Linked DNA regions of Panacibacter microcysteis. The protein of the gene in region 1 interacts with the protein of each later gene in a pairwise test. Links are inferred from orthologs where the notes say so. Each region holds a gene or a part of one and is shown on either strand. Other genes may lie near its edges.

Region 1 (16,198 bases):
CCTGATTCTTAGGAGAATTTTTGGAATCTGCCACAATATTTTTGCACTGAAAAAGCGTTTATGTCTGGTATAACTAACACTATAACCTTTCAATGTTATAAACTCCAGGTTTGGAAATTCTCTTTGAAGCAAATATTGTTGAGCACCTGAAGCCGCTATCACGATGTTACATCCCTCTTTTTGGAGGGTACTGATCAAAGGAATACAGCGTGAAGCGTGACCCAGGCCCCAGTCAAGCGGTGCAACCAGCACTTTTTTTGAAAGTTTGGATGTCAAAACTTAATAGAAAGTTGTTATTGTGTAAAAAATACCTAATTTTAAAGACTACAAATCAATGCGTAAGATAAACAAACCGATTCTTTTTTTGTTGCTTATTGTAGTGACGTTGACGATGGCATCTTGTGGAGCAAGCAAACATAGCAGCAATGTAAATGTTGGTAAATGCAGATGTCCTAAACTTTGATTGTATGAACCGAAATAATTTTTTTAACGATTGTAACCCAGACTTGTTATGAGCCCCCGAAACAGAGACTTGCTGGTACTTACAAAAAAGGAATCGATGAAACCGGGAGAGCTCGAACATGAAGTTGAGCTACTCGTAGATTTGCTTTACCACGTGGAGCAGATGGATGCGTTTTGTACCGCCAATGAATTAATTGATTTGAACCGTTACAAGATCATTCAGAAACCTCATTTGATAAAGCAGGCATTACGGGAAAAGAAATTGAAACCGTTTGTTTTTATCAGCAACAACAATTAGCAGCACTCAAACACAAATGCATTGAACTCCGGCAACGGAGTTTTTTTATTGCTATACATTTCTATTAAAAAACTGTAGCACTGTAAACACAGGTTGAAGCGGGTAAACAATATAGCAGAGAAAATAGAAAAAGCGTTTCTTACAAACCATTAACCAAAAATGGAGTTTCCGCAGGAAACTCCATTTCATTCAAATAATATTTGCAACGGCCGGTTTTACAACAAGACTGCTTGTAACGGATCGCTTCTGCTGCCATAAAATTGGAACGTACAAGTGAGTGACACAACAGGCGATGCCATAAAATACTAAAGCCGGCAAAAAAACATTCTTTTTCAAAACCGGCAAATCGTGTGTTGGGCACTACACTTCGTTCAGGCTAAATGGCAACTTCCTGATGCGTTTTCCTGTAAGATCGTAAACAGCGTTTGCGAGGGCCGGTGCCAAAGGCGGTAAACCGGGCTCTCCTACCCCGCCGGCTTTCTCATCGTTGTCTACAACGTACACTTCAATTTCGGGCGTGTCTGTAAAACGCGGCATTTTATACTTATCGAAATTCTTTTGTACCGCCTGTCCATCTTCAAACAATGTTTCGTGTATGGTGGCAGCACCGAGTGCCATTACAATGCTGCCTTCTACCTGGGCTTTTATGATGTCCGGGTTTACATACCAGCCGCAATCCATAACAGCGATTACTTTATCAATCTTGATGCCGCCATCCGGTTTTTTTGAAACCTTCACCACTTCGCCCACAATACTTTTAAAACATTCTGTAATGGCTACGCCCCATCCTTCATTTTTACCTTTGGTTTTCCAGCCTGATTTTTCTTCCAGTATGTCAATAAGCGATTGGTAACGTTCGTCGCCGAGGTGCATGCGCCTGAACTCGAGCGGGTCTTTGCCGGCACTTGCTGCCAGTTCATCCATAAAACTTTCGAAAGCAAAGCCGTTGGTGGATGCATACACCGAGCGCCACCACATTACCGGTACAGTAGATTTCGTGGGAACATCTCCAAAACTATAATTTGGAATAGATAAAAAGTATGGCTCTAAAAAGCCTTCCGAAGCGCTGCTGTTATAAGCATTTGTATCAGCACCCGGCCACTGGTGATCCATATTTTGCGCGGCCATCTTTGTTTGAAAAGCAGCAATATTTCCACCTTCGCCAATAGCGGCTTTACACTGGTAAACTGCGCCCGGTCTAAAGGGTCCGGCAGCCATATCGTCTTCTCTTGTCCATACTACCTGCACGGGTGCTTTAATATCTTTTGATATCATCACCGCTTCATCGAGATAATCCATAAAAGCCTTACGACCGAATCCGCCACCGAGAAATGTCATATTAATAATTACGTTATCAGGCTTTATGCCAAGGTACTGTGCAATCATACCCTGCATCCAATCGGGTGCCTGTATAGGTCCCCATATTTCGCATTTGTCATCGTATACATGTGCCGTGCAATTGAGCGGCTCCATGCAACTGTGCGACTGGTAAGGCGTTTCATAAACCGCTTCTATTTTCTTTGTTCCTTTATCGAAAACGCCTTCAAAATTGCCCCCGGTGCGCAAAGACAATGCTTCTTTGTTTACATCTTCTTTCATGCGGTTGTATAGAGATGCGGTACTCATATGCTCAAAACCATTATCGTCCCATTCTACCTTTAGCGCTTTGCGACCCTGCATGGCACTCCATAGATTATCTGCCACCACAGCAACACCTTCCTGCTCTGTGGCAAAAACATGCCTTTTTACTTTTAAAACATGCTTTACGCCTGGTATAGCCTTCGCAGCAGCAGCATCAAAGCTTTTTACTTTACCTAAAAAACGTGGGTTTCTTTCTACTACTGCATAGAGCATTCCATCTACACGCTTGTCTATACCAAATATGGCTTTACCATTTACTTTTAATGGTGCATCCTGCCTTATGAGTGGCTTGCCGATTATTTTGTAGTCTTTCCTGTTTTTTAGGGTAATATTTTTGGGGGGCGCTATTTTAGCGGCTTCTTCCACAAGCTCGCCATAACCAAATTTTTTGCCTGTGGGCTGGTGAATTACCTGTGCATTTGCTGCATAGCAATCTTTTTGATCAGCATTCCATTTTTTGGCTGCCGCCATAATGAGCATTTCCCTTGCCGTAGCGCCTATACGCAATAAATGTTTGTATGCGCCTCTTACTGTTGAGCTGCCACCTGTTAACTGGCTGCCATACTTTTTATTATCGCCGGGCGCAAAAACAATGTTTACATTTTCCGGGTTTACTTCCAGTTCTTCGGCTATCATTTGTGGTACTACCTGGTAAGCACCCTGCCCCATTTCTGAACGGTGGTTCATAATGGTTATTTTACCGGAAGTGTCTATTGATACAAACGCATTAAGGGGTATACCCATGGTGTCTGCATCTTCACCTGTTAAAATTGCGGTTTCATCTTTTGCAGCAGCAGAAAAATTAAAGCCAATGGTAAGTGCAGCGCCGGTGATACTTCCTGCTCTTACAAAATTTCTGCGGGATATATTTTTAGCAATCTTCGTCATGGTAATAAAGTTTGGTGGTTATGATTTGGCCATTAGCTCAGCGGCAGTATGTATTGCCTTGCGTATACGTGGGTATGTGCCACAACGGCAAATGTTTCCCTGCATGGCTACTTCTATGTCTTTATCCGTAGGCTTCGGATTTTTTTTCAGCAAGGCAGTAGCTGCCATTATCTGCCCGCTCTGGCAATAGCCACATTGCGGTACCTGTTCTGCTATCCATGCTTTTTGAACCGGGTGCGAATTGTCGTCTGACAAACCCTCTATAGTGGTTATTTTCTGAGTGGCCGCTGCTGATACAGGTAGCGAGCAGGAGCGCACCGGCGTGCCATTTAAATGTACGGTGCAGGCACCACACTGTGCAATACCACAACCATATTTTGTACCTGTTAACCCGGCAAGGTCTCTTATTGCCCATAACAAAGGCATTTTGGGGTCGGCCTCTATGTTATAGGTCTTACCATTGATTTGTAAAGCGTATGCGGCCATATAGATGAGTTTTGATGGGGTGTAAACAACTAAGTTACTAAATAGGTTGTAAGCGCGGTAGTAAATTACAGGAAAGAATATGGGGTGGCCGGCAGTTGTTTTTATGGCATCGCCTGTTGTGTCACTCACTTGTGCATTCTGTTTTCATGGCAGCTGCAGCGCTTCATTTGCCCAAAGCGGGGCCAATGCCACCGGCGTTTTGCATCATTCCTATGTTTATTCTACCAGGTAAAATATATCAGCGGTGTTGCTTCCTGCGGGCAAACACAAGATCAATTATTAATACTATTACCAGTATCAGCAGGCCAAAAAATTCACGGCTTTCTTCGATCCAGGGTTTTTCTGCCTTCATTGTTCCTGCTATGTTTTCTGCGTGGTGTTCATTGATCCAGTCAAGCAGTCCATTACGATCAAAGATTTTATACACTGCATACAGCGTGTATAATACAATGCCTGTAATATATGCTTTGGGATAGTATTTATTCTTATACGCCAACCAGCATAAAACCGCACCATATAAATAAATTGGTACCCAAACATAAGGGTCAGGATCATTGTATTGCAGCCCTGCAAAAAGCACAAACAAAATGCAAAAGATAATGTTGAAAAGTTTCATATACTGGTAATTAACGCGCTACATTTTACATAATGAATCAGGACAGGGTATTCTTATGTTAAACAGCCCAAATGCAAGCCCTGTAACAGTTTCAGAAAATGCACACATATAAAAACGAAGTTTAATATCAAAGATTTTTTTTGCTGCTTTATAAAAAAATGCGCTTGTTAAGTTCCATTATGGCATGGTAGTTGGCTATATAGTTTCGATTAATTACTTAACTATTTTTAAAAGCGTTAACCATGAAAAAATTACTATTTGCAGGCATGACTTTAATGCTTGTTGCAGCTTACGCATCAAACAAAGACAATAAGACTTCTTATGCATTTGCACAGAGCCATTGGAACAATATAACAGATACCGTTCCGCAGGATACATCTGATACAACGCATAAACCAGATTCAATCTTACTTGCAAATTTTCTTGCAAAGAACTAGCAGCGATAAAGGCCTTCACATCTTTTGATTATTATCACCTGATGTGAGGGTCTTTTTATTTTACATCTGCAATATAGCTGCTGCAGCTACAGCGGCTATGGCAGTATTCAGCATATTTACAGTATTGTTGCCTATAATTTTTTTTCTCTCGGCTACTGCACCGATGATAGAATCTGAAACATTACCAGTTAACCCTGCCACAGCAATGATAAGTAATTCTTTGAGACCGTAATTGAACCCAATCTTTGCAATTGTTGCAATAATTATACTCCCACATATTCCGAAAAACAAGCCTTCCATACTTACCACACCATTGAGACCTCTAGTGTCTTTTTTCAGGGTACTAATGTTATAAAATTTTTTTCCATAAACATTTCCCAGTTCAGAGGAAAATGTATCACTAAGTGCGGAGGCAAATGATGCGGCAATCATTAGCTGCAATGTTTCTTTATAAGCAGGTTGCAGCAAAATTAAAACTGCCAACATGCCCGCTACACCTGCATTTGCGAATACCTGCATTACGCTGCGCTTTCCTTTGTTTTCTTCCGCTAAATGTTGTTGCTGCTTTAGTTGTAGTTTAAATGAAGTAGCGGCGGAACCCAATATAAAAAATGCAGCAAGCATAACAACGCCTGTATAACCTGCAGAAAAAAATAATAAGTATGCAATAGCGCCACCTGTAACAGCTGCAGTTATGGTAAGTTTTTTAAACAGCACACTTCCAAGTATGCCGGCTATGATGATTGCTGAAACAATAATAATGTCTGTGGTAGGCATTGCAGTTAATGCAGAAGCGGCTGGCGGGTTAAAATAAGTTTAGCGTTACGTAATTGAACCGGGCATATTTAACAGGTCATCCATATTTCTGTCGTTATCAATTTTTCCTTTCATTTCAAGCATACGCATATCTTTTGCATCCTGCAGAAAGTCTGAAGCAAATATGAAGCTGTTGAGTTTTTCGTTCTTGCTGAAAATAATTTCTTTGTTGGAGCCTTCCCATTCTTTTTTGCCCTGGTAGAGGTATACGATATGATCACCGATTTCCATTACACTATTCATATCGTGTGTAACAACAATGGTCGTGGTATTGAATTCGTCTGTTAACTCTTTAATGAGTTTATCGATAACCAGTGATGTTTGCGGATCAAGACCTGAATTGGGCTCATCGCAAAAAAGATATTTTGGATTTAGCACAATGGAACGTGCGATGCCTACACGTTTTTTCATACCGCCGCTTATTTCTGCTGGGTATTTTTTATGGGCATCTTTCAATTCTACACGCGCCAGCACTTCATCAACCCTTTTCTTACGTTCTTTATAACCTTCTCTTGAAAACATCTCCAGCGGGAACATCACGTTTTGCTCTACCGTCATGGAATCGAACAAAGCAGAGCCCTGGAACAGCATGCCTATCTGCTGGCGAAGTTCTTTCCGCTTTTCATCATCCATTTTTACAATATCTTCCCCGCTGTACAAAATATCGCCGCTATCCGGTGCAAAAAGGCCAACCATGCATTTGGTTAATACGGTTTTGCCGCTACCACTGGAACCGATAATGAGGTTACATTTACCCGCTTCCATTACTGCACTGATATCGTTTAAGATTACCTTTTCACCAAAGGATTTTTTGATATTTTTTAATTCGATCATTACGCTGAAGCTTAATAAATTTTGAAAACTGTGCCCGCCCTGCTGAGTAAAGAACCAACCGATGAACGGATTGCGACGCAACGAAGATGCCATGAAAAACCGCAGCTGGTATCACAAAATTCCTACAATACTTCTACCTGATTTTTGAGCAGGTCTGCAAACTCATCGCGCTTTCTTATTAAATGTGCCTGCCCGTTTTTGACCAGCACTTCTGCCGGCTTTAAACGGCTGTTAAAATTACTGCTCATTTCAAAGCCATATGCACCGGCATTGCAGAATACCAGCAAATCTCCTTCCCGTACTTCGTTTAATTTACGATCCCACGCAAACGTGTCGGTTTCGCAAATATTACCTACTACAGTATAAATTCTCTCCGGGCCGTTTGGGTTGGAGATATTTTCGATGCGGTGATAGGCCTCATAAAACATGGGGCGTATGAGATGATTAAAACCACTGTTTACACCAACAAAAACGGTGGCAGTGGTTTGCTTGATAACATTGGCTTTTACCACGAAATAACCCGATTCACTTACCAGGAATTTACCAGGCTCGAACCATACTTCGAGGCTGCGGCCATTTTCATTTTCGTATGCGGCAAATGCTTCGCAAACTTTTTTACCGAGTGCTGCCACGTCCGTTTTTACATCATCGTCATGATAAGGCACTTTAAAGCCACTGCCAAGGTCTATAAATTCAAGCTTTGGAAAATGGCGTGCCATATCAAACATTACTTCAAGACCCTGCAAAAAAACATTGATGTCTTTTATCTCGCTGCCTGTGTGCATGTGGAGGCCTGCTACGTGTATGCCGGTGGTTTTTACAATGCGTTCTATATGGCGCATCTGGTGTATGGAGATGCCAAACTTACTGTCTATGTGGCCTGTAGATATTTTAAAATTACCGCCCGCCATTATATGCGGGTTAAGCCTGATACAAACAGGGTAAGACGATCCGTATTTGTTGCCGAATCTTTCCAGCAAAGAGATATTATCGATGTTTACGTTAACACCAAGTTTGATGCCTGCTTCTATTTCTTCAAAGTCTACGCAATTGGGTGTAAACAGTATTTGTTTTGGTTCGAAACCTGCTTTTAAACCAAGGTGTACTTCATTAATGCTTACGCAATCGAGGTTAGCGCCGTATTGCTTTACCAGCTTAAGAATATTGATATTGGTTAAAGACTTACAGGCGTAAAAGAACTTAGCCTTACACTTTGCGAACGCATTTTGCAGTTCTTCTAATTGCTCCTGTATTTTTTCTGCATGGTAGATATAAACCGGTGTACCAAACTCATTGGCCACACTGATCAATTGCTCTTTTGTTAGTTGCTGCGACATAATTTCCGAAGATACGATATGAGTTGTTTACAGGTATTATAAAAATAAAGCCCTTCAGTGAAGGGCTATTATACTAAGCTTTTGTTTCGTTTTCGTTATCCTCATCCTGAGACGTGTTATCTTCATTTTCATTTTGCTCACTGGTTGGTTCATCAGGTGCAGCTTCGTCCGTGGCAGCCTTCCCGACTGCGTCTTCATGTTCGCTGGCAGAAGGTTCAACATGGTTTTCATTCTCTTGCTGTTCGTTTCCGTGTGCAATGAGGTCTCCGTTACTATCCACTGCCAGGATGGTTACCTCTTTTGGTGCAGCTTCTCCAAAGTGCGCTGCGTTGATGATGGTTGGTTCTATCAGTTGCTCCGCCAGCACCTCTTTTATTTTGGGAAGATCGCTCACCGTATTTAACCCAAAATAGTCCATGAAGTTTTTTGATGTAGCATACACTAAGGGTTTGCCCGGCATATTTTCGTTGCGGCCCGTAATGATGATCAGTTCTTTTTCCAGCAGCTTTTGAATGCTGTAGTCGCTGTTTACACCACGTATGCTTTCTATCTCACCTTTTGTTATGGGTTGCTTGTAAGCGATAATAGCCAGGGTTTCGAGCGCTGCGGTTGACAGTCGCTTTAAAAACTTCTCCCCGTTTAATTGTGCGAGTGTTTTGTGAAAGTCTTTTTTAGTAAGAAATTGCCAGCCGCCGCCGCTTTCCCTTACTTCAAAGGGATAAAATTCGCTTTGGTATTTTTCACGAATACCTTCTATACAACTTTCCACCTGGTCGAGCATAATACGCTCTTCCATAAATCCAAAGGCATTATTGATCAGCTCTACGATATCAAGACTGGTCAAAGGCTTTTCACTGGCAAAGATCAATGCCTCTATATGTGGTATGATTTGGGAAAGTTCCATGTTGTTCAGTTGAAAATTTGAAAATTAGTCAATTTGAAACTCGCAGAAAAGTAAGCCGTTTTCACTTTCAAATGTCAAATTTTCAAATCAACAATTATCCCTGCAATGCTGCAGCACCGCTTACGATTTCTGTAAGCTCTGTGGTAATGGCTGCCTGGCGTGCTCGGTTATATGATATTTTGAGAGACTTGAGCAATTCGTTTGCATTATCGCTTGCTTTATCCATTGCCGTCATACGCGCCCCATGTTCGCTGGCATTAGCGTCTAATACTGCTTTGTACAATTGTGTATTAAGGATCTTTGGCATCAGCTCTGCAATAAGCTGTTCTTTATTCGGTTCAAATATAAAGTCGGCCTTTTTCGCACCTGCTTTTTTCTCCACTTTTGGAATAGGCAGAAAACGCTCGCTGTGAAATACCTGGGTTGCAGCGTTTTTGAACTCGCTGTAGACAATGTATACTGCATCAAATTCTTTGTTCTCAAAAGCTTTCATGGCAGCAACAGAAGCAGCCTGCACATTCTCGAAACTGAGATTGAGAAAAATATCTTTGTATGCGGCATCTGTTTTATAACCGCTTTTGGTAAGACTTTCAAAACCTTTTTTACCAATGTTCCAGATAGTTACATTACCTTTTTTTTGTTGATCAGCATATTTATCTGCGATCAGTTGTTTGGCGGTTTTGATAACATTGGCATTATAAGCACCCGCAAGGCCCCTGTCGCTCGTTACAACAATCAATAGTAGCTTTTCTACAGGTCTTTCCTCTGCAAGCTTCATATTTACACCGCCTTCAGTATTGCTGATAATATTGCTCAATACTTCCTGGAGTTTTTGCGCATAAGGTCTCATCTGAATGATGGCATCCTGTGCACGACGCAATTTTGCAGCACTTACCATCTTCATTGCTTTGGTTATTTGTTGCGTACTTTGTACTGAACTAATACGGTTGCGGACTTCTTTTAACTGACCAGGCATGTTATAACTTTTTAATTTTCAGGGATTTGCTCATACAGTACCGTTATGCGGCAGTGGACTTTCCCGAAATTGGCGGCAAAGTTAACGGAAACAGCTTAAATTTCTGGTATGCCAGCGATAATTATGTTGCCGGCTTTCCCCTTGTGTAAAGCCTGGCTTCACGACCATCGAATAAGTCATTTCACGCCGTAAAAAAGAAGCGCTTAGTGTTATCTCATGACGTGTGGGTATAATATTACGGTTTTATGAATTTTTTTTAAACGCGGAATAGCTACCTTTATTTTTTGTTGCCCGGCAACACTCTCCTAACGAAATCATTGCTTAGTGCAAACAGTAACTTCACTTTTAAAAACCACCACATTATCGCTGCTGATATTGTGCCTGGTAATTTCTAACAGGGGCTTAAGCCAGGAGCCCGCCATACAAAAAGCCGCAGGTGTAGAAACAAAACGGTTCTGGAAGAAAAATGAACTGCTCATTGGCCTTGGGAGTGCATTGCTCTTTACAGGTATTGTCTATGCTTTCTGGCGCAAAAAGAAGAAAGGTTTCGGCAACCTGGATTCTACATTGTAATGCTATTGGTAAGGCGTTACTCCTCCGCCTGTTCTCCGATTTCCAGTGAAACAGCATAAGTGCCATCTTTGTCCTTTCTAAGTTTTACCCACACACCCATCGTAGTAAAGTCGGCCTTATCCGTATCAAGCTGAAATTTTGTACTATTGATGCGTTTCATCATATCAGGTGCGGTTATAGTGCCTTTAAAGCGCACAGCTTTTGGCAGAGATTTATTTGCAATGCTTGTTGCAGCTACCTTTTTCACCACTTCTTCATATTTGGCTTTGGCCTTTGCCTGGTCGGCACCGTGGATCATCGTCACGATGTATAAGTTTGTAAGATCCAGGTCGTCTGCGATTATGTTGGGTCTTGTGCTGCCGGCAAAGTTGATCAGCGTAAGAAAGTAATCATAATAACTGTCTTTACCCACTTCTGCACCCATCCATTCATTATAATCATAGTCCGTGGTTGCAAACCCCATGATATTGTCAAAAAATTTTGGATAATCTTTTACGACAGCATTCAACGACTCTTCAAATGTCTTTGGATTGCCTGCAAAGACCTCCCCGTCAGGGCTTAGCACAGATTCAACATTTACGGGCGTGCCATTCTTCCATGACGCTATCGTCAGATGTCCGTCATTTTCCAACCTGAATCCCTGCCCGTTTAATGTACCATTGACATAATCTCCATAATACATACTTCCTTTATCATTAAAGAAATATGCTTTGCCTGTAAACGCGCCGTTGGCAGCCGCACCTATGTAAACCGTTTTCTTCACAAGATCTATGTCGAGAATATCACCATTAATCTTATCGTTGACATAATAACCCTGCGTGTAAAATTTATTAAATTTAAAATCGAAGCAATAACCTTTTGCACCAACATTATCTGTAGCCCCCACAAATCTTGTACTATCGTCCTTTACCTGCAGACCGTCTTTTATAAAACCTTTTTCGTAATAGCCAAAGTACCGTTTGCGTTTGTTAAGATCATAAAAGTAGGCGGTATCTCTCAGGTATCCTTCAGCAGTCAGTGGACCAATTAGAATATGATCAGCTGTTTTTTCCCCTTTAAAATTGCTTACATTCAAAAAACTATAAAATCCGGCACTTTTTGCCTCTACCCATTTATCATCTTTCCATTCACCTTCATACAATTTGTTGGTATTAACTTCATATTGAAACCCCGTGCCGTTTCTTAGATCATTTGCATAAAATATGTCGCTTACAATATTGCCATCTTTCCATACATTGATACAGCGGCCACTCAGCTTGTCATTCACATAGTTGCCTTTCACAAAACTGTTATCCTTATATATAACCTGCCCCATGCCATTACGCATGCCATCTTTAAGCTCGCCGGCAAAAAAAGCACCTTCGGCAGTGGTGTAACCACACTTACCGCTCATTTTTCCTTTACTCCAGCTACCGGCAGAAAAAGAACCATTTTCAAAAAGCATCACTCCTTTTCCGCTATAAAAACCGTTTTCAAATCCGCCCACGTACCGGCGTACCACGCCATTTGAATAAGTTGCCACACCCATTCCTCCAGGCTTGCCGTTTACAATTTCACCGCAATAGGTATAACTTATACCCCATGCATCGGTAAGGTTGTGAATAATTGCAGTTTTTTGAGCATGCAATACAACAGACAGCATTAGCAGTGCGGAAACAAAAAAAACATTTTTCATGTTGTAGATATTTGGGGGGTTAATTTTTTGGAGCCGGACTGTAGTACTATTGTCAGCTTTGGTTGCGTCGCACTCTTCAGGGCTTTATTCTCTATTCAGCAAAGCGGGTATTATTACAAAAAACAGTCTTGTTACTACTTAAACATTGCAATCTTCCGAAAGCCACGGTTTAAAACTGCTTTTTCACATTACAAAGGTAAACACAGTTACAATGGTTTTCATAAAACGTAGCTTTCGTTAATTATTGTGTAAAGGCTGCTTATAAATATGGTTTTACCTACGCTGATTGCAAATTGATTACCTTTGACGGCTTAAATTGAAAACCTGCTGCCATTTTGGCCTTACTGTTTCGATAGCATGGTTTTTGGCAACGTGAAGGTCTCTTTAAAACATATAATTATCAATACCCAATAACACGGATATGTTGAAGTTTATTTCAAAACTAATAGGCGGAAATAAAAGCGAAAAAGATGTAAAACAGATTGAGCCGGTTGTCGTTAAGATCAATCAGCACTTTCAGCAATACCAGTCTCTTTCCAACGATGCCCTTAGAAACAAAACCCTTGAATTCAGGCAGCGTATCAAGGACCAGCTAAAAGATATAGATAACGAGATCGAATCAAAAAAACAACAGGCTGAGGCACTGGCTGCGTCTGACATTCAGTCAAAAGATACAATTTATACGGAGATAGATAATCTCAAAAAGGACCGGGACAAAGAAATAGAAAAAGCTCTTGAAGCAATATTGCCGGAAGCCTTTGCTGTAGTAAAAGAAACAGCCCGCCGTTTCAAAGAAAACCCTCAAATGATTGCAACGGCTACACAACTTGACAGGGAATTAAGTGTAAAGCCCAATAAATCTTACATCAAGATTGAAGGTGAGCAGTCCGTTTTCAATAATACCTGGACAGCCGCCGGCGGCCAGGTTACATGGAACATGGTTCACTACGATGTGCAACTTATCGGTGGTATCGTTTTGCACCAGGGAAAGATCGCAGAAATGGCAACCGGTGAAGGTAAAACGCTGGTTTCTACACTGCCTGCTTACCTGAACGCTTTGGCAGGAGAAGGTGTACACATTGTAACGGTGAACGATTATCTTGCCCGTCGCGACTCTGAGTGGAACGGAACGATTTATGAATGGCTTGGATTAACAGTTGATTGCATTGACAAGCATCAACCCAATACGCAACAACGCAGAAATGCTTACCTGGCAGATATAACCTACGGAACCAATAACGAATTTGGCTTTGATTACCTGCGCGATAACATGGTACACAATCCTGATGAAATGGTTCAGCGTAAACACCATTTTGCAATGGTAGATGAGGTTGACTCCGTGTTAATCGACGATGCAAGAACGCCGTTAATTATTTCAGGCCCGGTTGGTCACAGCGACAATACACAACAGTTTTTCGACCTTAAGCCAAGGATAGAAAAACTGGTAGATGCACAAAAACGTGCCGTGAACCAGTTTTTGAACGAGGCAAAGAAAAAAATCGCGGAAGGCAATGATGATCCGAAAGATGGTGGCCTGGCACTTTTCCGTGCGCATCGTGGCTTGCCAAAAAGCACTGCCTTAATTAAGTTTTTGAGCGAGCCTGGTATACGTCAGAAATTACAACGTTCGGAAAATTACTACCTCGCAGACCAGCAAAAAGAAATGCCCAAGGCAGATGAAGAACTTTACTTCTATATAGACGAGAAAAATAATTCTGTTGAACTTACTGATAAAGGTATTCAACTGATTACCCGTTCCGGAGAAGATGTAAACTTTTTCGTAATTCCTGATATTGGTGTCGACCTTGCTTCGATTGATAATAATACTACGTTACAACAGGAAGAAAAGATAAAACAAAAAGAAGTTTTGCTAAATGAATACGGTATAAAAACAGACCGCATACATACCGTGCAACAGCTTCTGAAAGCATATACCCTTTTTGATAAGGATGTTGAGTACGTTGTAATGGATGGGGCAGTGAAAATCGTTGACGAGCAGACAGGCCGTATTCTCGATGGCCGCCGCTACAGTGATGGTTTACACCAGGCAATCGAAGCCAAAGAAAACGTAAAGATTGAAGCTGCTACACAAACTTATGCAACAGTAACCTTGCAAAATTACTTCCGCATGTACCACAAGCTTTGCGGCATGACCGGTACTGCGGAAACAGAAGCAGGCGAATTCTGGAGCATTTACAAGCTGGATGTTGTGTCTATACCTACCAATATTCCCATAGTGCGTGTGGATGAACATGACCTTGTATACAAGACCAAGAGAGAAAAATACGGTTCTGTAATTGAAAAAATTGAAGAACTCCGTAATGCCGGAAGACCGGTACTTGTTGGTACTACCTCAATCGAAGTGAGTGAATTGCTTAGCCGTATGCTTAAGCAAAAACAAGTTCCGCATAATGTGCTTAATGCAAAGCAGCATGCAAGAGAAGCTCAGGTTGTGGCAGAAGCCGGCCTGGCGGGTGCTGTAACGATTGCGACCAACATGGCCGGTCGTGGTACAGATATTAAGCTGGGACCAGGTGTAAAAGATGCGGGTGGCTTGGCAATCATTGGTACAGAGCGCCACGAAAGCCGGCGTGTAGACAGGCAGTTACGCGGCCGTGCAGGCCGCCAGGGAGACCCGGGTTCTTCCCAGTTTTATGTTTCGCTGGAGGATGACCTGATGCGCATGTTTGGCAGTGAACGTATTGCCAAAGTAATGGATTTTGCAGGCTATAAAGAAGGCGAGGTAATACAGCATAGTATGATTACCAAAAGCATTGAACGTGCACAAAAGAAAGTAGAGGAAAACAACTTTGGTATTCGTAAACGTTTGCTGGAATATGATGATGTAATGAACAAGCAACGTACTGTGGTTTATACAAAACGCAACCACGCATTATTTGGCGAGCGTCTGGCGCTTGACCTTGACAATGCATTTTATGATGTTGCTGAAGGACTGGTAAATACGTTTAAAGAGAACAATGATTTTGAGGGTTTTCGCCTTGAAGTAATTGTAAACTTTGGTATTGATACAGCTATTACACCGGAAGATTTTAATAAAGGCAATGAGAATGACCTGGCACTAAGATTATACAATGAAGCTGCTGCAAATTACCAGGCCAAAAGAAATGAATTGGGTAAACGCGTTATACCGGTTTTTAGCAATATCCGCCAAAGCCAGGGACAACACATACAGAACGTAGTGGTACCGTTTACTGATGGTAAAAAAGGCTTACAGGTACTTGCCAATCTGGATAAAACAATAGCCACAGAAGGTGCGGAAATGAGCAATGCAGTGGAAAAAACCATTACCCTTGCTTTTATAGATGATGCGTGGAAAGAGCACCTCCGTTCTATGGATGACCTTAAGCAAAGTGTACAAACAGCGCACTATGAGCAGAAAGATCCGTTGGTTATCTATAAGCAGGAAGCCTACCTTTTGTTTAAGCAAATGGATAGTGCGATAAACCGGGATATAGTGAATTTCCTGTGCCATGCCGATATACCGATGGAACAGCGCCCTGCCGATATTAAAGAAGGCCGCGAACAAAAGACTGATATGAGCCGCATGCAGTCTAACAAAGCAGAGGTTGAAGCTGCGGGTGAAGATTATGCAGCCAATGAGAAAGACCAATACCAGGAGCAATCTGCGGTAAGGCAGGAGCCGGTGAAAGTGGGCCCAAAGATCGGGCGTAACGATCCCTGCCCTTGTGGTAGCGGAAAGAAATACAAGAACTGCCACGGAAGAGACTTATAACATAAAAAAAAATCCCGCCGGACAAAGCGGGATTTTTTACGTACTAATATTTTAATTTATCGAACCGAAACCTGTATAACAAACGCTTCGGTCTTCGCGCTTGCTCAATAGTATTGTTGCTGTTGAAGAGTGCGACGCAACGAAAGCTTCATAGCAATACAAAAGCCTGGTTCATAATAAAATTCCGCTGCTGCACAGCGGAATTGTTATTTAAAATGACACGGTAGGACACTTGATATTTTTACCCCCCGGACTGAAAAAACCACTCTTTACAATTGAAAGTTCATAGGCCCCTCTTGTTTGATTGTAGGTGCCAAGCGAGGAGCTGGTAGCATCATAACTTACAGTGGCTGCGATATTATTCCATTGGTATCCAAACATGGGTATGAATGAATCCTTAAGCCTTACATAAATGCCGCCGATAAGCCTGGAGCTGCCATCTCCACTGAGGTTGTAGTGTGCATTTAAACCGGCAACCGTTTCCCATGCATTCGCCATCTT
Region 2 (16,179 bases), 1.3 Mb from region 1 along the record:
AAATGGAACAGGTGTTACACAGCCCATACCACCCGTGTTAAGGCCGGTATCACCTTCGCCAATTCTTTTATAGTCTTTTGCGTGCCCGATAATTTGATAATCTTTACCATCAGTCAAAACAAATACACTCGTTTCTATACCATCCAGAAATTCTTCAATCACTACTTTACTGCTGGCATCACCAAATTGCTTGTTGATGATCATTTCTTCAAATGTCTTCAACGCGTCTTCATGCGTAGTATTTATTACAACACCTTTGCCTGCGGCGAGGCCGTCAGCCTTCAGTACAACAGGCAGGCTATGATTGGCTATATAAGTTTTTCCTTCCTCAAAGTTCTCAGTGGTAAACTCTGCATAGCCCGCAGTAGGAATGCTATGCCGCTGCATAAATTTCTTCGAAAAGGCTTTACTGCCTTCCAGTTGCGCACCATAGGCTGCAGGCCCTATTACAGGAACATCAGGCAATGCCTGCTGGTAAAAATCAAAAACACCTTTTACCAATGGTTCTTCCGGGCCCACTACAACAAGCCCTATTTCGTTTTCCTGGCAAAACTTCTTTTGCATTTCAAAGTCTGTTGCGCTCATGTGTATATTGGTACCACACAATGCCGTGCCTGCATTACCCGGAGCAATGAATAGTTTATCACAATGTTTGCTCTGTATCATTTTCCAGGCAAGTGCATGTTCCCGCCCACCGGAACCCAAAAGAAGTATATTCATAAAAGCGCAGTTAAAAATGAGTAAAGTTGCGCGAAAGTAAAGCAGTATTTATAAATGAATGTTAGCATTTAGAATTTTACTGTATTTTGGGCACTTATAATTTTAATAACCTTCAATCGAAATTCAAATCTGCCTGCTATGAATCAAGCTATTGAACAAAAGGGACACCCTAAGGGGCTTGCAGTGCTGTTCTCTACAGAAATGTGGGAGCGTTTCAACTTCTACGGCATGAGAACGCTGCTTACCTTATTTCTTTCCGAGGCGCTGTTGATGGGTAATGAAACGGCCTCTATCATTTATGGCGGCTATCTTGGTTTATGTTATTTAACGCCCATGTTGGGCGGATATATTTCTGACAAATATCTCGGCAACAGGAATTGCATCATACTCGGTGGTAGTATAATGGCAATCGGACAAATTGTGTTATTCGGTAGTGCGAGTCTCTTTCATACCAACCTCGATCTCGCAAAAACCCTCATGTGGTCCTCACTGGCATTGTTGATTTTTGGTAATGGTTTCTTCAAGCCCAATATATCTTCTATGGTTGGGCAGTTGTATCCCAAAACACAGAAAAGCAAGCTTGATTCAGCTTTCACGATTTTTTACCTGGGTATAAACGTTGGCGCAACCATGGGACAGTTTCTCTGTCCCTGGCTGGGAGATGTGAAACACGAAGTTACCAATGCAGCAGGCACGGTAGAAATGGTAAGAGATCTCAGCGCATTTAAATGGGGCTTTCTTGCGGCAGGTTGCGCAATGGCGATTGGTACCATATCTTTCTTTTTCCTCAAGAACAAATATATTGTAACGCCTGAAGGCAATCCTATTGGCGGTATTCCTGATAAAAATGAAGTACACGAAGATGAGGCAACGCATGCCACCTTCTCACAGCAGTCTGTAGTAATATTAGTCATTACTTTAATCGCTTCATTCTTCCTTTTCCAGTATTTCTCATGGGATAGTGTAAAAATGCCGATGAATGGTTCAGGTATCGGCGTATATTTTACCGCATTGGCCATATCGCCAATCAAAACATATGTTTACCCGTTTATTTATGCTGCAGCTATTGCATTGGCAGTATTTATTCTTACAGACAAATCACTCACCAGGGTTGAAACACAGAGAATATATGTTCTCTATATTGTTGCATTCTTTGTAATCTTCTTTTGGTCTGCGTTTGAGCAGTCAGGATCATCACTTACATTTATAGCAGACAAGCAGACTGATACAAATATTCTTGGCTGGAACATGCCGCCAAGTATGGTGCAGATCTTTAATGGCCTGTTCATTGTGGTTTTTGCCATCCCATTTAGTTATATGTGGATGTGGATGCAAAAAAAGAACATTGAGCCCATGTCTACCGTAAAGCAGGCAATCGGGCTCCTGCTTATTGGCATTGGTTATCTTATAATAGCTATGCAGGTTAAAGGCCTGGGAAATAATGATAAAATTGGTGTGGTATGGCTTGCTGTACTGTACCTGTTACATACCTGGGGCGAATTATGTTTATCTCCTATAGGCCTTTCACTCGTTGCTAAGCTGGCACCAAAAAGATTTGCCTCTTTATTAATGGGTGTATGGTTTATCGGTAACGCGGCCGGTTATGCGCTGGCAGGAACACTTGGTGCAATACTCCCTCCTACAGGTGATAAATATACCATGGCCGCAGAAAAAGGAATAAACCTGCAGGGTGTTTTGGACAAAACTATCCAGGCAACAGCTGACCAGCTTCAGTTTCTTGCAGACAATAAAATTGCCGCAACTTATCCCACATTTGCAGGCTTCGAAATACACAACCTGTACGATTTCTTTATGGTGTTTGTAACGCTTTGTATCTCGGCTTCAATATTGCTCTTTGCGTTAACGCCTTTGATCAAAAAAATGATGCACGGCGTAAGATAAAAGAGACAATACATTAATGCAAAAAGGGATGCAAACAGCATCCCTTTTTTCTATTGTAGTTGGTAGGTTTTAATGAATAAGGTAAAACATGAAATGACATACATCCCCAATCATACATCTTCCAGTGACTGTTTATTCGAGCACGTAAAATGTATATGGCTCCAGCACCAGGTATTCATTGTCCGGGCCAATAGTTAGGTATTGTTTGCTCCAATGATCATACAGCTTTTCTGGTGCAGGATTTTTTTCTTTAAACGCGTACCACGTTAGAAAAGCAGTTTCAGCAGAAAAATTATATACAAAAAACATCCGCTTATCGTCAAAGTCGCGCATATAAGCAGCCACATGTATGTTATGAGGGCTCAGCCATGTAATGTTGCTGTGGTCGGCTACAACCGCTAATTTACGGCGCAGGCTAAGCAGGTGCTGCGTACCTGTAAAAATTCTTTCTTCAACCGTTCCTTTCACAGTAGTTAATTCATTTTTTTTCCAGTCTATAACCGGCCTGTGCATCCACCTGTTATCATAACTTTTTCCTTCATCGTTTAAGTAAGAGTAGTCATTGGTGTAACCAGTTTCGTCACCATAGAAAATCATAGGTACGCCGCCCAGGAAAAAACTGTGCGCCTGCATCAGTAATATCTTTTTTACTGCAAGATCGGTTTGGTAGCTATCATTGCCTGCTACAGCTTTTTCCAGGCCACACAATGATGCCAGCGAACCGCTTATCCTCGCATCGCCTGTTTTAGGGTTGGTGGCAAACAAGGCACCTGTAGCAGGCGATCCCGGGAAATTTCCCGAGTAGTAGTTTTTTAAAAAAGTTCTGTGTTCATAAGCGTTCTTGCCGGCCTGCTCAATCATATAGTCATCGTAGCCTAAACCGATATCATCGTGGCAGCGCGTATAGGTAATCCATGATGTACCAAACGGTTTGCGCAGTATTTCGTGTTGTGCAGCAAGCATTACACGCGTATCACCACTTGCCAGTGCATCCCACTGCAGTGCCATGTGTGTGGCGTTATAGGCAAAGTCACATTCTTTAGCTGTGTAAGAACCCGTACCAAAATATTTCATGATCTCTTTAGGTGCAACAATTGCTTCACCCAGTAAAGCCATGCCCGGCGCCGCCACCTGCACGCACTGTTTTATCAGGCGTAGTATGGTATGTGCCTCACGCAGGTTCTGGCAGGTAGTTCCAATTTCTTTCCATATAAATGCAGGCGCATCTATACGCAGAATATCAACACCAAGATTAGCGTAAAAGAAAATGTTTTCCAGCATGGCTACAAACACTTCCGGGTTCCTGTAGTTAAGATCCCACTGGTAGTTGTGAAATACGCTCATTACCCATTTTTTACATTCCGGCACATAGGTAAAACTACCTGGCGCCGCTTCAGGAAAGACTTCCGGCATGGTCTTCTCATACTCGTCGGGCAAGGTGCGGTCGTTAAAAAAATAAAAAAAATCCTGGTAATAAGCATCGCCCTGCTTTGCTTTTTCTGCCCATTCGTGTTTGTGAGAAGTGTGATTAAGTACAATGTCGATCATCAGGTACATGTCTTTTTGCAACATCTTTTCCTGGAGCATCTGAAGGTCTGCAAGGGTGCCAAACCTTTTGTCAACTTTTCTAAAATCACTTACGGCATAACCGCCATCGCTTTCATTGGCCGGGCTTTCAAATACCGGCATCAGGTGTAAAAAATTTACACCCAGTTGCTCAAAGTAAGTAAGCTTATCACCCAGCTTTTGCAGGTTGCCACAAAAGCGGTCAACATATAAACTCATACCCGCAATACCATTGGAAAGAAACCAATGGTTTGCTTTGTTTTTTACTTCATCCCTTTCTTTCAAAGCGGCGGAGCGATGTTTATTAGCGTCAGTAATTGTTTGCAATAGTTTGGCAAACACAGCGGCTCCGTTGCTGTGTTGCTGGTAAAGCTCATCATACAATGCTTTAATAGCCGAAGCATTGGCCATGAATCTTGTATAAAACAAATTATCATTACCGGCTATATCGGTTTCGGCTTGCAGCAGTTTGTTTAGTTGTTGGTGAAGTTGGTAATTGTACATGCTTTTTCTTTTATGTTACCAGCTATGGTTCTTTGTGGCATCGCCTGTTGTGTCACTCACTTGTACTGAAAGTTCTTATGGCAACTGAAGCGATCGGTTTGCCCGTGCTTACGCAAACCCGGCCAGGCAGGTCGTGTATTGGCGTATTTTGCCTGTAAAACAAGTGTGGCCCAAACAATGGTAGCAACCTATTTAAAAATATCGCTGCTTAAATGTTTGAACGCCTCCATTGCCCCCATGTATTCGCAGGTTCTTGCGCCGGCTTTATTCGCATTGTGAACGATCGCTGTCCATGAAGCTTCATCAAGCTGCTTAATTTCTTCCAGCGTTTGATTACTTAACTGGTACAGTACCGCACCCACAAACGCATCACCTGCGCCTGTTGTATCAACCGGGCTAACAGCAATACTGGGAACAATAATTGTTTTATGATTGATGCATAACATTGTGCCGTCTTTGCCCAATGTAATGGCAAATACAGCTTTTGTTTTGCCAAACAGGTAATGCACCGCATCTTCCAGCGTGGGCTTGCCGGAAAGCAGCATGGCCTCTTCATCGCTCACTTTAAAGAAGTGGCAGCTTTCAATAAAATTCAGGCTTTGGTCAATAAAACTTTTAGTATCTTTTTTTATCAGCAGGTGACGGTAGTTTGGATCAAAGCTGATGAGCAGGTTTTGTTGCAATGCTTTCTGCATAAGGCCTGCATACGCAGCCTGTAAAGGACCTGGCAAAAAACCGGTGGCGGAGCCAAAGTGCACAATCGAAAATTCACTGAGATTGATGCCTTCTACTTCGTGCCTGCTAAGCTGACCATCTGCACCACGGTTAAAATAAAAATCACGTTCACCATTTTCCATCAGCGATACGAAAGCAAACGTGGTGAAATGGTGCTCATCCTGCAGCATCCATTTTGTAGAAACACCAAATGATTGCATTACTTCTATCAGGTGTTTACCAAACGGGTCTATACCAACTTTTGCAGCAAGTTCTACCTGGCCTCCCAATGCAGCCACTGCTGCAGCTACATTTGTGGGCGCGCCGCCCGCTTTCTTTAAAAAATTATTGCCATCAGCTAAAGAGCTGCCTTTATCTACACAGATCATATCTATGAGCGCTTCACCAATGCAGAGTATTTTTTTCATGTTCTTTTTTTTATGACCAGCAATAATATTCGTCACCCGTTAATCTTTGAAGCAAATACTTCGTGGAGCTTCACGCATGGCTGGTTTTATGGGCCAGCTATACTTTCCTGGAAGATCCGTTTGCTTCAATCTTCGCGTTTGCTCAACAGCGCTTCAACCGTACAAGAGTGCGACGCAACCAAAGCTTAATGCCTGCACTGCTGCCTGGCTCCAAAAAATCAGTGCGCCCCGCCAACGGGCAATACTACCTCTGCAGCAGGCTTATCTGCTTTTATAAGCATTGTTGCGGCACATGCAATCAGCAACAGCACACCGGCAAAGGTGATGGCTCTTCCGGGATCGTTGTTTAAAAACCTGTCCAGTATAAAACCAAAAGTTGTTGTTTGCAGTATCATGGGTATAACGATCATCATGTTAATAATGCCCATGTATACGCCATAGCGTTCTTTGGGAATTTTGTTTACTACCATCAGGTAAGGTATGCCCATCATACTTGCCCATGCTATGCCAAAACCCGTCATAGGTGCAAAAAGCAGGTACTTGTTTTCAATCTGTGGAAATATGATGAGGCCAAGGCCTGCCAGCAACAGGCAGGATATATGTACAAATTTTGGTGAAAACTTTTTGGCAAGAAACACGAGGCCAAAGGCAGACAAAAAGGTTACTATGTTATACCAGCCATTTACCAGTCCGGCCCAGCCTACAGCTTCCTGGTACAACGTGGGATCTTTGGAGGGCGAGGTTTTCCAGACAGACTGGGCGATGCTTTTTGCGGCATTCTGCCAATAACAAAAAAGTGCATACCACTGAAAGAGGTACACGAGGGCAAGCTGCCACATTACTTTAGGCATATCCCTGATGGCGTGCGGTATTTCAATAAAGGGATCCAGTATACTTTGTTTATTTGCTTTTAATGCTGCCAGCTCTTCTGCTGTTGGTGGTATCTCCGGTGTTTTTTTAATTGACCATAAAACAGAAGTGATGGAACACAATGAACCAAGAAAGAAAGATGCAAAAACCCAGTAAGGTATTTGCCCGTGCATTTGTTTGAGGTAAGTAACTTTTTGAAAGATAAACAGCGAAACATTGGCCAGTGTAATACCGAGGCCTGTAAAAAAACTTTGGGTAAGAAAACCGGTGGCCATCTGATCTGCCGGTAGTTTATCTGCAATGAAGGCGCGGTATGGTTCCATGGCCGTGTTGTTGGCTGCATCTAGCACCCACAACAATCCTGCTGCCATCCAGAGTGTACTGCTGAAAGGGTACACAAAAAGGCAAAGGCTGCAAAACAATGCACCAATAAAAAAATATGGTTTACGGCGCCCCCATCGTGAGTGCCATGTCTTATCGCTCATAGCGCCGATGATGGGTTGTATCAGTAAACCGGTCATAGGGCCAGCCAGGTTAAGAAAGGGAATTTCATCCGGCTTTGCGCCAAGAAAATCGTAGATAGGATTTATTGCGGTTTGCTGCAGACCAAAACTATACTGAATGCCGAAGAAACCAACATTCATATTGATGATCTGCATAAAACTGAGGCGCGGTTTAAAAAAAGACATAAGCAATCATTAATTGGAAACAATAAATTTACTCAAACACTTAAAACAAAATACAGTTATACATTTGTGCTTTGGTTGCAATCGTTTGCGGTGAATAAATTTACGGCATGATAAGAAGACTACGAAAACAGCGGCTTGCATTTATAACATTGGTGTACTGGTTTTTGCTTATTTATATCATTGCTGCGCTGGTGTGGTGGTTTATTTCACTGGAGCGGCAAAACGACCTGATGTACACTTACCGTTTAAGTGAACTGAACAAAGACGATCTGCAATACAACAATAAACTGGCGCAACTGAACGAAGACCGTAACCGCAAAACAGCCCAGTATGTAGGTGAAGGTTCAACATTCTTATTGCTGATCTTATTAGGTGCTGTTTTTGTATACCGGGCCACACGCAAACAGTTGCGCCTTTCCCAGCAGCAGCAAAATTTTATGATGGCCGTAACGCATGAACTCAAAACACCCATTGCTGTTACACGCCTTAACCTTGAGACGTTACAAAAAAGAAAGCTGGAAGAGCAGCAGCAGGAAAAACTGATCAGCCTTGCGCTTGATGAAACCAACCGGCTCAACCTGCTTACCAACAATATATTGGTGGCCGCACAGCTCGATGCGGGGAATTACGTGATCAACAGGCAAAAGATCAATGTAAGTGTTGTAACACAGGAGGCCGTAAAAGACTTTGGTAAAAGGTTTCGCAACAGGCAGATTGATACTGCTATAACCGGTGATATTTTTATAGAAGGCGAACTGATGCTGATGCAGATGCTGATCAATAATTTAATAGAGAATGCACTGAAATATTCCGCTAAAGACAAGCCTGTAACGGTTCGGCTACAGCAAAGCAATAATGATGTGGTATTGAAAGTGATAGATGAAGGTGCAGGTATTAAACCCGCGGAAAAGAAAAAAATATTTGAAAAGTTTTATCGCTCGGGAGATGAATCTGTGAGAACCACTAAAGGCACCGGTCTTGGATTGTATCTTTGTAAGCGTATTGTAAAAGATCACAAGGGAACCATCAATGTAACTGATAATGAACCCGGCGGTTCCGTATTTACTGTAACCATTCCTGTTATATGAGCAACGAAAGCAAACTGAGTATACTGTTGGTAGAAGATGAGGAAAACCTACACGAGGCATTAAAACTAAATCTTGAAATGGAAGGCTACGAAGTTACTTCCTGCTACGATGGCAATGAAGCGTTGAAAGCTGTTCACAATGAATATTTCGACCTGATCATTATGGATATCATGTTGCCGGGCATAGACGGCATCAGCATTACGGAAAACATCAGGCTGCAACAAAATGAAGTACCCATACTAATGCTCAGTGCAAAAAATACCGGGGCAGACAGGGTAACTGGCTTAAAAAAAGGTGCCGATGATTACCTTACCAAACCTTTTAACCTGGAAGAGTTATTACTACGCGTAGAAAAGCTCATTGATAAGAATAAAAAGATCCGCGTAAAAGAAACAGTAGGCGATAAATACGAATTCAGCGGGAATACCATCAATTTTAAAGCGCAGGATGCCATTACATGGAATGGCCATAAGGTTGACCTGAGCAAAAAAGAAATCATGCTGCTCAAACTGCTCATCGAAAACAAAGGCCAGGTAGTAACCCGGGAAAAAATATTGCAGATGGTCTGGGGTTACAATGTTTATCCCACTACAAGAACCATTGATAATTTTATCCTTAGCTTTCGCAAGTATTTTGAGCCCGATAGCAGGAACCCCAGGTATTTTCATTCCGTACGCGGTATGGGTTATAAGTTTACCGAAGAATAATGGCGCAAAGGTGCTTTAGGTTATCGGGTAAAGTTTCTTTATAACTGCACTCAGTTCAAAATAAATATCTTCTTTTACGCCTTCCGCAATATCCGGCGAGTACAGGTTGCGGTTACAGGCCGCGTAAATTTTGTTACACAGCGCAGCCATTTCAGCGTCTTCATGCTGTAAAAGCATTATACATTCTGCGGCCGGTGCATGTTCTTTGTTAAACCTTTTTTGTAACGATGCCGTAAGCAGGTGCGATGCGCCCGATAGAAATGATCTGTCATCAGTTACTGCACCCAAACTATTTAAAGCAGAAAGAATTTCAACACCATTTTCTTCAGGCAATTTTGCTGCTGCAGCAGCAACCGGTGCAGCAGGTTGTTGCTCCCGGGTTTTCTGCTTTTTGTTTTTCAGGTTGTTGCTTACAAAAAGCACCGTTAGCACGGTTAACGCAATGGCACCAATGATCCATAAATATTTGCTGTTGCTTACATCTTCCTGCACTATACTTTCCAGCCGGGCTTTGTTGTTAACCGGTTTTGAAAAAGTTGCACGTACAGCGTCAGTCGATACAGTTTTGTAAGTATTGGCAGCAGCATCAAAATAATTGAATGAAACCGGTGGTATAGTCAGTGGTCCTTCCTTTAATGCAATAAAAGGTATCGCAAAACTTTTATAGCCTGTGGCAGGGTAATCGTTCTCATTGATCTGCTGCGAATCCGTTGGCTCAAAATGTTCCGTTTGTGCGGGCCAGCTTATCCCCGGCAGGTGAATGCCGGTAAAATTACCGCTGCCTTTTATCGTAATACGCAGCACTGCATTTTCACCTGCCGGTATATCATTGCTGTCAATAGCCGCTGCTATAGAAAAGCTGCCGATTACGCCACTAAAATCTGCTGGTTTATCTTGCTCCGGCAACGCTTTCACGTCTATGATCAACGGGTCATTTGCAATAGTAAGTGAATAATTATCCGGCGTGTTATCGGTATTGTTAAAAGGCACAATGTTGTCTATCGCAGCCTGCCCCAGTTGCAGCGGCCCTTCTTCCAGTGGTACAACCTGTACTTTTCTTATCGTATATACATGGAATATTTTACCGTTAATATCTTCAATTTCCGGGTCAGATGAATACGGCACATCGCTTACACTGCAACCGTCAAACGAAGGTTGCCTGTTTATTCTCGAACGGCAGTAAATGCACGAATAAAGTTTATAAGTAACCACCACCGGCTCACCAACATACGCAGATGTTTTACTGGCAATCGCTTTTACAAAAATGCTTTTACGTATAATAACCTCGGGGTTTTCGTTTTTTTCAACAGTTGGCGTTTGGTAACCATCATTAAACAGCGATGGCAGTTGCGCCGGTGTTTGCGCCACGCCATAAAAGCCCATACATAAAAAAATCATCAATATAAAAGGCCTGCTGTTCATAATAAGGAACACAAAAATAGAGACTACACCGTAGCAACAATTTTTTGTGCTGGTTAATGATGGGTTAAAGCGCAGGTATGTTTGTTGGCAGGCAGTAGTTTTGCATGGCATCACCTGTTGTGTCACTCACTTTATCGTTCCGTTTTCATGGCGGCTGCAGCGTTCTGCTGCTGCGGGTTCGCCCAAATAAGTGGCAGCACGGCGTTTTTTATGCAACAGGTTTAATGCCTATATTTAGTAAAAAGATTGCAAGATCATGTGGCGTTTGTTATGTATTTGCTTTGCTTTACACCCCTTTTTTGCTGCTGCGCAAAATAGCACATCACCTGCGTTTGATGTTACAAAAACCTATTCACCACAGTTGTTGGCGCAATACCTTACCGCGAATGATACAACAGACCTTCAGCGCATAACATCTCTGTTTACATGGATTACTCAAAACATTGCATACAATACAAAACGGTTTGATAATAATTATAATAACCGTTATGTGGCAGTGTTGGATGATGAAGAAGAAGCAGATTCTCTATCACCGCTAAAACCTTTGTATGAGCGTGTAGCCATACAGGTACTAAAAAGAAGGACTGCCGTTTGCGGTGGTTACGCCAATCTTTTTAAAGCACTTTGCTCAGGAATAGGTATACCCTGCGAAGTGGTTACAGGGCTCGGCAAAGTAAGCCCTGGCCGCATCGATAAGCGGTTTACCAGCAACCACCGCTGGAATGCCGTATTCGCAGATACTGCCTGGCATTTGCTGGATGCTACATGGGCAAGTGGTTATATCAATTACCGGAACGAGTTTCAGCAGTTTTATAATCCGGTTTATTTCTTTGCAGATCCTGCCGAGTTTATCAAAGACCACTATCCCGAAGACCAGCGATGGGCGTTGCTGCCACAACCGCCCGTACTTACTGAATTTATGTTTTCGCCTTTTAAAACAACAGCGTTCAACAGGTTTTACATTAAGTCTTTTTCGCCTGCCGCCGGTATTATCAATGCAAGACCTGGCGATAGTATAACTTTTGAAATAGAAGCAGAAAGACCCGAAACTATATGGGTGTCAGATATCCGTTATACAGATTCCAATACGGTAAAGCTGATGCAGTGTTGCGGAGCTTCAAAACCAGTAAATAAGAGAAGCGGTAAGAAAGTAAGCTACACTTACCAGGTATTCTCACCGGGGGTTGAATGGCTGCATATCATTTTCGATGATGAGATTATACTGCGGTATAAGTTGAATATTATTTCAGAAAGCCTCGCACCACCACCGCCAGCGGTTGATACAGTCATTTATAAACACTAATTGCTATTTTCTGCGCACATCAATTCTTTTAGCAAGTATAAACCTGTAATTGCCTGTTGGTACAACGTAGGCACGGTCAGCAGTTGCTGTATTTATCCATAATGTATTGGCGGCCAGGTTAGCACTCAGGTTCCAGTCTTTCCAGTTATACCCAATAGCAGCTTTATATATAAATGATGGTGCTACCGCTGTTTTTGCAGCGGTTACACCATTGGCAAAAGCGGAGCTGAAGTGTACATCCAGGTTGGCGATACCTGAACCCATTATGTATAAGTGTTTTTGAATAACCAGTGTATATGCGTAGCCGGCACCAATACCAACAGTAAAGAACTGCATTTTATCCATTGGTGCCTGGGTAAAAGAAGCCGCTTTTGCCGCGGGAATCAAACTGCTGTCGCCTTTCATAGCACCATAGTAAAACTCGCCGCCGTATAATACAGAGCCTGCAGATTTTTTTTGCCACTCACTTTGTATCATGGCAGCATTGTAGGAAAATTTACCTGCGTTGGGAACACGATAGGCTGCAATGCCGGCCAGCGTTTGTACAGCATCTGCACGATAATAATATTGATTGTTGCCCTGTGCAAAATCATCTTTGTCAATATGCAGGCCTTTGTGTCTTATGGCCAGCACATCAATGGCCCATTTGTATGGGTAAACGTGTAGCTCAAGGTCGATGCTTTTGGTTTTGCCTTTTTCGTCATCGTGATTGATAAACCCAAAACCATAGGCAAGGTTTAGCGACAGGTTATTATAAGTAGCGCCCACGCCCATTACCAACGGTGTGTTGGCACGGTAATCAATATCGTTTGATTGCTCAGCCGCAGGAAAATGTACCGAAGTGTATTTTTTGGAGAAATAAAAGCGGGTGGTGAGTTTTTTTGGGAAAGTGGTGTAATAGCCAGTATCGTGCTGTGGTTTGTATTGCGCAAAAATATTCAGTGAAAAAAACAGCATGCCGAGTGCGATAAGACCTTTTCCGTAAACGTAAATTTTCATGTTTATATTGGTATGCATCATTATGTTTAAATACCATGCCAAAGAAAATAAGGCAAAATGCCGGTGAATATAAACGAAAGATTGATTTGAATAGCGCGGAACAGGCGTGAGGCATTTACCGGAGAGATCTGCCAGCCGGCCTGGTGAAAAAAATACCCAGGTATTAATGCTGTAAATACCGCTTTGGTGGATGCCCGGAGAAACTACGGGGAGTGCCCCAAAGCTGCATAAAGGACAAAGCGCACAAGAGTGCGACGCAAGCGAAGCTACATAGCAGCAATGCCGCCGGGCTCATAAAGCCTAACACGCGTAAGTAAAACAACAACTTTAATTAAGCATAAACGATTGTAGATTTGCAGCCCGTTAAAGCAGTCTTCCAACATGAACGAGCAATTGAAGAAGTTAGCGCAGCAATTAGAAGGTGAGTTTTATTATGACAACACCATTCGCACACTTTACGCTACAGATGCGTCTGCGTACAGGGAAATGCCACTGGCTGTTGCTATGCCCAAAAACGTGGACGATATAAAAAAGCTGATCGGTTTTGCAACAACACATCAAACATCGCTTATACCACGTACGGCAGGTACATCACTTGCCGGGCAGGTGGTTGGTAATGGTATTGTAGTGGATGTATCAAAATATTTTACAGGTATTCTTGAACTAAATACGGAAGAGCGATGGGTGCGTGTACAGCCTGGTGTAATACGGGACGAACTGAATATGTTTTTAAAACCGCATGGTTTATTCTTCGGGCCGGAAACATCTACCGCAAACCGCGCCATGATTGGCGGAATGGTGGGCAATAACTCATGTGGCTCCAACTCTGTAGTGTACCGCAGTACGAGAGAACATTTGCTGGAAGTAAAGGCTTTACTGAGTGATGGAAGCGAGGTAGAGTTTAAAAGCATTGGTACTGAAGAATTTCATGCCAAATGCGAATTACCCACGCTGGAAGGTACGATCTACAAAAAGGTACGCAGCCTGCTGGGCAATTACGATAACCAGGTAGAGATACGAAACGAGTTTCCCAAAAAAACAGTGGAGCGCCGCAATACCGGCTATGCAGTAGACCTTCTGCTGGAAACAGATCCATTTACGGCGGGTGCGGAACAGTTTAACTTTTGTAAACTGATTGCAGGCTCTGAAGGCACGCTGGCCTTCATAACCGAAATAAAACTGAACGTAGTGCCGCTGCCGCCGGCGGAAACAGGTTTGCTCTGCGTACACTTCAATAATGTAGATGAGGCATTGCGTGCAAACCTTATCGGTCTTACATACGGCCCTTCTGCAAGCGAACTGATCGACCACTATATATTGGAATGTACCAAAGACAATATTGAACAAAGAAAGAACAGGTTTTTTGTACAGGGTGACCCGGGTGCTATCCTGGTGATTGAATTTTTAAAAGACACAAGAGAAGAAATTACCGCAATAGCTGCAGCAGTGGAAGCGGACATGCGTGCCGCAAACCTGGGTTATCACTTCCCGCTTTTGTTTGGCAGTGACAGCAAAAAAATATGGACACTACGCAAAGCCGGCCTCGGTTTGCTGAGTAACCTGCCGGGTGATGATAAAGCTGTGCCTGTAATAGAAGATACAGCCGTAGATGTAAATGACCTGCCCGCATTTATAAGAGACTTCAACATTATACTAAAGCAGCACAACCTGTATTCTGTTCACTATGCGCATGCGGGCAGCGGTGAAATACACTTAAGACCCATCATTAATTTAAAGACTGCAGAAGGTAATCGTCTCTTCAGAACAATTGCAGAAGAGATTGCAACCTTGGTAAAAAAATACAAGGGCTCTTTAAGCGGGGAACATGGCGATGGAAGATTGCGTGGAGAGTTCATCAGGCAAATGGTGGGGGAGAAGAACTACCAGTTATTGCGCGATTTAAAATATACCTGGGATCCCGGGCAGATATTTAACCCCGGCAAGATTGTAGATACGCCGCCAATGAACACTATGCTGCGCTATACACCGGGCCAGCAAACACCTGCATTCAATACCATTTTCAGGTATTATAACCAGGACGTGCTGCAGCATGCCGAGCAATGTAATGGCAGCGGCGATTGCAGGAAAACACAACTTTCCGGCGGCACCATGTGCCCTTCATTTATGGCTACGCGTAACGAGAAAGATACCACCAGGGCGCGGGCCAATATACTGCGTGAGTTCCTTACCAACTCTGATAAGATGAACAGGTTTGACCATAAAGAGATTTACGAGGTAATGGACCTGTGCCTGAGTTGTAAAGGCTGCAAATCTGAATGCCCCAGTAATGTGGATGTTGCTAAATTGAAAGCAGAGTTTTTACAACATTATTACGATGAAAACGGTGTTCCTTTCAGAAGCAAATTAATAGCAAACTTTAATACTTCTGCTAAGCTTGGAGCTATTGCACCAGGTATTTACAACTTTGTAATGACCAATAAACCGGTAAGTACGCTGGTTAAAAAGATTTCCGGTTTTGCAGCAGACAGGTCTATGCCAACCATGTACAAAACAACGCTTATGCGCTGGTACAAAAACAATAAGCATAACGCTGCAGCAAACAAAGAAACAACAAAGAAGGTTTATCTCTTTTGTGATGAGTTTACCAATTACAACGATACTGAAATTGGTATAAAAGCGATACAGTTATTGGAAAAGCTTGGCTACGAAGTGGTGATACCTAATCACGAAGAAAGTGGCCGTGCGTGGTTGAGCAAGGGATTGATACGTGAAGCAAAAAAGATTGTCAATAAAAATATCCGCTTGCTTTGCTCACTGGTAAGTGCAGAAACCCCGCTTATTGGTATTGAACCTTCTGCCATCCTCACTTTCAGGGATGAATATGTTGACCTTGCAGATGATGACCTGTATACACTGGCAGCAGACCTTAGCAAAAATGTCTTTACCATAGACGAATTTATTGCTGCAGAAATAGAGCGCGGCAACATTCGTAGCGGGCATTTTACCACAGACAAAAGAAAAATTGTATTGCACGGGCATTGCCAGCAAAAAGCATTGTCTTCGGTAGCGCATACTATAAAGGCACTTACACTGCCGGAAAACTATTCTGTTGAAACCATACCCTCGGGTTGTTGTGGTATGGCGGGTTCTTTTGGGTACGAAAAAGAGCACTACGAAATTTCCATGAAGATTGGTGAACTGGTACTGTTCCCCGCCGTACGCAAACAGGCAGATGATGTGCTTATTGCCGCGCCGGGCACAAGTTGCCGTCACCAGGTAAAAGACGGCACCGGTAAGCATGCCCAA

Evidence for each region.
Region 2: the proteins of lysA (region 1) and I5907_RS08055 interact in binary tests that used the Escherichia coli proteins (3 or more experiments, as listed by UniProt). The link is inferred for Panacibacter microcysteis from one-to-one orthologs.

What each region holds. Positions count from the first base shown.
Region 1 is NZ_JADWYR010000001.1:700,333-716,530, forward strand. The notes cover bases 5,709-8,697. They hold lysA (diaminopimelate decarboxylase), read right to left. Parts: upstream 7,816-8,697; coding sequence 6,601-7,815; downstream 5,709-6,600. Other genes in these bases: I5907_RS02870 (ABC transporter ATP-binding protein), read right to left, coding at 5,709-6,478; scpB (SMC-Scp complex subunit ScpB), read right to left, coding at 7,889-8,697. In the rest of the region: I5907_RS02835 (glycosyltransferase), read right to left, coding at 1-276; I5907_RS02840 (hypothetical protein), read left to right, coding at 512-760; I5907_RS02845 (xanthine dehydrogenase family protein molybdopterin-binding subunit), read right to left, coding at 1,121-3,289; I5907_RS02850 ((2Fe-2S)-binding protein), read right to left, coding at 3,308-3,904; I5907_RS02855 (transmembrane 220 family protein), read right to left, coding at 4,014-4,391; I5907_RS02860 (hypothetical protein), read left to right, coding at 4,634-4,828; I5907_RS02865 (DUF92 domain-containing protein), read right to left, coding at 4,889-5,605; more of I5907_RS02870, read right to left, coding at 5,651-5,708; more of scpB, read right to left, coding at 8,698-8,719; atpG (ATP synthase F1 subunit gamma), read right to left, coding at 8,814-9,695; I5907_RS02890 (hypothetical protein), read left to right, coding at 10,020-10,268; I5907_RS02895 (MORN repeat-containing protein), read right to left, coding at 10,285-11,943; preprotein translocase subunit SecA, read left to right, coding at 12,365-15,697; I5907_RS02905 (PorP/SprF family type IX secretion system membrane protein), read right to left, coding at 15,908-16,198. UniProt on the Escherichia coli protein: Specifically catalyzes the decarboxylation of meso-diaminopimelate (meso-DAP) to L-lysine. Is not active against the DD- or LL-isomers of diaminopimelate.
Region 2 is NZ_JADWYR010000001.1:1,991,679-2,007,857, forward strand. Bases 7,363-10,332 are described here. They hold I5907_RS08055 (response regulator transcription factor), read left to right. Parts: upstream 7,363-8,477; coding sequence 8,478-9,188; downstream 9,189-10,332. Other genes in these bases: I5907_RS08045 (MFS transporter), read right to left, coding at 7,363-7,393; I5907_RS08050 (sensor histidine kinase), read left to right, coding at 7,501-8,481; I5907_RS08060 (BatD family protein), read right to left, coding at 9,204-10,332. In the rest of the region: purD (phosphoribosylamine--glycine ligase), read right to left, coding at 1-720; I5907_RS08030 (peptide MFS transporter), read left to right, coding at 859-2,622; I5907_RS08035 (alpha-amylase family glycosyl hydrolase), read right to left, coding at 2,755-4,692; I5907_RS08040 (carbohydrate kinase family protein), read right to left, coding at 4,881-5,834; more of I5907_RS08045, read right to left, coding at 6,053-7,362; more of I5907_RS08060, read right to left, coding at 10,333-10,610; I5907_RS08065 (transglutaminase domain-containing protein), read left to right, coding at 10,867-11,913; I5907_RS08070 (DUF4421 family protein), read right to left, coding at 11,917-12,912; I5907_RS08075 (FAD-binding and (Fe-S)-binding domain-containing protein), read left to right, coding at 13,294-16,179. UniProt on the Escherichia coli protein: Response regulator member of the two-component regulatory system CpxA/CpxR which responds to envelope stress response by activating expression of downstream genes including cpxP, degP, dsbA and ppiA.